Regions from separate parts of the Streptomyces sp. NBC_01429 genome, predicted to be linked through region 2. Evidence: riboswitches for the same ligand, from Rfam matches in the RefSeq annotation. Region 2 holds a riboswitch; the other holds the start of a gene.

Region 1 (2,387 bases), 4.6 Mb from region 2:
TCCCGCCGGTCCACCGGAGGAACTCCCGCCGGTTCGCCGGAGGAAGGGGACCAGGGCCCGTCGCCCACGCTCGGGACGGGCACCTGACCCCGGGGACTCAGGCCGCGTCGGGCGCCGCGTCGGCCCTGCCCCGGAAGGCGGGGTGCTCGCCGAGGCGACGTACGTAGTCCCGGAGCAGGGGGTACGGACGGAGAGTGTTGCCCGGGCCGAGATGGACGAGCGCCACCCACAGGTCCACGTCCGCGGCCGTCAGCTCCTCGCCCAGCGCGTACGGGCGGCAGGCGAGGTGACGGTCCAGCAGCTGAAGCGCCGCCGATCGTCCCGAAGGCTGCGCGGCCGGGGTGACGTCCCGGTCCAGCAGGTCGCGGAGGGCGTCGATGTCGGAGGCGAGAACCGGCGGGTTGAGGTCGGAGGAGCGGGCACCGTCGTGGCCGGAGAGCAGGCCCGCCAGGCCGCGGAGGATGTCGGGGGTGTGGTCACTGACGATGCGTCCGCTCCAGCGGTCGCGCAGCGCGGGCACCGTCAGCGGCCCGTCGTAATGGTGCACCGTGGCCTCGTACGCGTTGCGCAGTGAGGCGAAGCCGTCCGGCGTCCCGGCGGGATGGGTCAGGAGCGTCGTGGCGACCGAGCCCTTGAGGCCGAGCAGGTCGAGGGTGATCGAGATGCGCAGCGAACGGGGACAACTCGCCGACAGATAGAGGTCATAGCGGTGCGGTGCCGGGTAGAAGCCGCCGGCCAGGCCGACGCCGATCCGGCTGTGGACGCGGTGCGGACGGGGGGACCCCGTGGTCGTCCTGGGGCGGAGCCCCGAGGGGAACGGACTCTGGTGACAGCCGACGGACGTGGCTGTGCTGGAGATGCGCATAGCTGTCTCGGGCATGACTCTCCCTTGGGGAACGAGGAGGCCACCGCCGCCTTGTGGGCACCAGCGGCCGAATGCGGAGCGACTGCGCTCTTCCGCACGGTCCGGATCGCACGGACCGCCGACGGATCAGTAAGCGCTGGAGACACGCAACAGATCGATGTGCAGGCGCCTCGTCAAGCCGTTCCTGGGCATTGCCACCCGTCTTACCTCCGGGGCCCGCGAGACGCGAGACCACGCTTGCCCCGCCGCGCCGGCGGGACCTGGTCGTCACCCGGAGCACCCCGTCGCGGTGGAAGGGTTGCCTGTCGGCGGGCCGGGGCCGATGACCACATGAGCGGGCGTACCCGCGCCGTGGCGCTGACAATCGTGACCGTCCACATCAGTCTCGGTGCACTGCGTGACGGCGTCAAGAAAGCCGAGCGTGCGGTCTCACCTGATGGTCACTCGCATTGACTTCCTTTTCGGGACATGCCTAACGTGCGGCGCACAGCGAGGGCCCCGGGGGCCGGAGAAGTGATGGTGACAGCGATGTACGCAGCTGACGGGACGGCCGCACGGCGGCGCCCCGGCCGCGTCCTGCCGCGCGCGGACCACTCCGTCGCCCCGCTGCGCGTCAACGGCACGCCGTGCGCGGCCGCTTGTCGCGCCCTCTGTCGAGGCTGACGGCTCTCCGAGTCTTTGACGACCACCGCTGTCGCGGTGTGCCCTCTGTCGCGCCATCTCCGTCCCCGCCCCCGTCCCGTGTCCCGCGGGTACTTGTGCGTCACCTCGTGCTGATCCGTTTCCGCTCGGCGCGGTGCCGCAGCCCGCCGCGGTCCGGGGCGTCCGAATCCGCTGGAGCCCCCCATGAGTGAATCTCCCGGCATCGCCGCGTCCTCCGGGCCGGTACCGCCCGCCTTGACCATTTCCCGCCCCGCCGCGCCGAGCTTCCCGGGGGCGCGGCGAGCCCTTCCGTTCCGGCGCCCCGGTCGTGGGATCAGCACGGTCGTCGTGCTCGCGTTCGTGCTGCTCGCCCGGATCGCCCACGGACTGGTGACCAACCCCTGGGACCGGTTCCCGTACTGGTTCCTGCGCCCGACGATCCTCGACGGCCCGCTCACCGAGCGGAAGGACTGACGCCCGCCTCGGCCCCGGCCCCGACGGAGGAACCGGGCCGCCGCGCGATGCCCGTACGGCTGACGTGGCGGCCCGCCCTGACCTACGATCGGTACGTGGTCGCCGACAGCCGATCCTCCGCCGCGTGCCGCCTTGTGCCGTACGACCGCTGTTGTTGTTGACCTGCTGACCCGTTGACCCGATGAGCTTCGGTTCGGCGACGAGCCGATCCGCTCGCCCCGCGTCCCGCGCGCCCCGCCGACCGGGCGGATCACCCGATCGCCCACCTCCCGCCGGCCTTGGCCCACCGCCCCGCGGTTCCGGCCGCCGACCGTGCCCGTACATACCTCCGTACGGCACCGGTGGCGGGCTCCGTTCTGTCCCCCCACTCTCCAGGGAGCAGCCGCCCATGCGCACCGACGAGTCC
Region 2 (2,387 bases):
GCGTCAGCCTCGGCCGCACCAGATGGCCCCGGGAGAGCCGCAGCTGCGCCGTACGGTAGATCGCGGCGGCCATCCGCCCCAGCGCCCGGTCGTCCTGGTGGCGGTGGCGCCGTACCCCGACGTCGACCTGGGCCAGCGCGTCGAGCCCCACCGTGTGCAGCGCGTCCACCAGGAGCCCCAGCTCCACCCCGTACCCCACCGGGAACGGCAGCCGCTCCAGCAGCGAGCGCCGCGCCGCGTACTCCCCGCCCAGCGGCTGTACGAAGCCGGCCAGCAGGGGCCAGTGCAGGTTGAGCAGCGGGCGCGCCACCAGCTCCGTCACCCGGCCGCCCTGACTGACCTGGCCCCCGGTCTGGGCGCCGGTCTGGCCGCCGGTCTGCCCGCCGAGTTGCCCGTCCTGCCCGGCGGGCAGCGCCAGCGGGCGGTCGTACATCGCCTTCACGAACTGCACATCGGGCTCGGTCAGCAGCGGGCCGACGATCCCGGAGACGAAATCCGCCGAGAAATCCCGCAGATCCGCGTCCACGAAGCACACGATGTCTCCGCGCGTCACCAGCAGCGACCGCCACAGGACCTCGCCCTTGCCGGGCAGGGCGGGCAGCCGCGGCAGTATCGCGTCCCGGTGCACCACCCGCGCCCCGGCCGCGGCTGCCACCTCGGACGTACGGTCGGTGGAGCCGGAGTCGATCACCACCAGCTCGTCGACCAGCCGGTTCTCCACCATCAGCTCGCGGCGGATCACGGAGACGATCTCCCCGACCGTCTCCTCCTCGTCCAGTGCCGGAAGCACCACACTCACGGTGGCGCCCCGGGCGGCTTTCGCCGCCAGCAACTGGTCGAGCGTACGGTCGGCGGCGGACCAGGAACGCCTGGTCAGCCAGCGTTCCACCTCTTCCAGCACGTTCGGTACTCCCTGCGCTGATCCATAAAACGTGATCCATCTCGCGGTGCGGACGACTATCTCAACCGTCCACTCCTTCGGTTACAGTCTTGAACAACACCGCTGACCACCGCATGCCGGGGTCAATAGGTGAAACACCTGATACATCCGAAACAGATGAAACAGGTGTCACAAACGCACCGGGCCCCGGGTCCGGCGCCATAGCGCTCATCCAGAGGGACTGAGGGAACGGCCCGTTGAAGTCCCGGCAACCCTCCCGCCGACCGCGAGGTCACGGTGGGGAAGGTGCCAATTCCGTCTTGTGGCGAAGTACGTCGCGAGGAAGATGAGGAGAAAGGGCCTCGCCATCATGGCTGTGCAGACCGTCCGGAGCACCAGCACCACCGTCGACCTCGGACCCGCCGCCGCACTCTCGTGCCGCGAATGCGGAGAGCGCTTCGACCTCGGCCCCATTTTCGCCTGTGCGAGCTGTTTCGGGCCGCTCGAAGTCGCCTACGACCTGCCGAGCGGCGGCCCCGACGAGCTGAAGAAGCGCATCGCCGAGGGACCCGACAACATCTGGCGTTACGCGCCGCTGCTGCCCGTCCCCGCCGACGTGGCCTCGAAGCCGAACATCAACCCCGGCTTCACCAAGCTCGTCAAGGCCGACAACCTCGCCCGTGAGCTGGGCATCACCGGCTCGCTGCACGTCAAGGACGACTCCGGCAACCCGACGCACTCCTTCAAGGACCGCGTCGTCGCCATCGCCGTCGAGGCCGCCCGCGTCTTCGGCTTCACCACGCTCTCCTGCTCCTCCACCGGCAACCTCGCCGGCGCCGTCGGCGCCGCCGCCGCCCGCGCCGGCTTCCGCTCCTGCGTGTTCATCCCGCACGACCTGGAGCAGGGCAAGGTCGTCATGGCCGCGGTGTACGGCGGCGACCTGGTCGGCATCGAGGGCAACTACGACGATGTGAACCGCTTCTGCTCCGAGCTGATCGGCGACCCGCTCGGCGAGGGCTGGGGCTTCGTCAACGTCAACCTCCGTCCGTACTACGGCGAGGGCTCCAAGACCCTCGCGTACGAGATCTGCGAGCAGCTCGGCTGGCGCCTGCCCGACCAGCTCGTCATCCCGATCGCCTCGGGATCTCAGCTCACGAAGATCGACAAGGGTCTTCAGGAGCTGATCAAGCTGGGCCTGGTCGAGGACAGGCCGTACAAGATCTTCGGCGCCCAGGCCGAGGGCTGCTCGCCGGTCTCCACCGCCTTCAAGGCGGGCCACGACGTCGTACGGCCGCAGAAGCCCGACACCATCGCCAAGTCCCTGGCGATCGGCAACCCGGCCGACGGACCGTACGTCCTGGACATCGCCCGCCGCACCGGCGGCGCCGTCGAGGACGTCAACGACGAGCAGATCGTCGACGCGATCAAGCTGCTGGCGCGTACCGAGGGGATCTTCGCCGAGACGGCGGGCGGGGTCACCGTGGGCGTCACGAAGAAGCTCATCGAG

The links. Region 2 has a riboswitch for S-adenosylmethionine ahead of thrC (threonine synthase). Riboswitches for the same ligand answer to the same signal wherever they lie in the genome.
Region 1: another riboswitch for S-adenosylmethionine. It lies ahead of OG627_RS35630 (putative leader peptide); the one in region 2 lies ahead of thrC (threonine synthase).

Annotation. Positions count from the first base shown of each region.
Region 1 covers NZ_CP109599.1:7,991,403-7,993,789, forward strand. The annotation lists gene OG627_RS34895 (glutathione S-transferase C-terminal domain-containing protein) at 98-880, opposite strand; gene OG627_RS35630 (putative leader peptide) at 992-1,057, opposite strand; SAM riboswitch class IV at 1,094-1,237, opposite strand; partial or broken gene OG627_RS34900 (amino acid ABC transporter permease) at 1,712-1,963, shown strand; partial or broken gene OG627_RS34905 (sulfite oxidase) at 2,370-2,387, shown strand, end outside.
Region 2 covers NZ_CP109599.1:3,435,051-3,437,437, reverse strand. The annotation lists gene OG627_RS14640 (glucosyl-3-phosphoglycerate synthase) at 1-901, opposite strand, end outside; SAM riboswitch class I at 1,106-1,233, shown strand; gene thrC (threonine synthase) at 1,251-2,387, shown strand, end outside.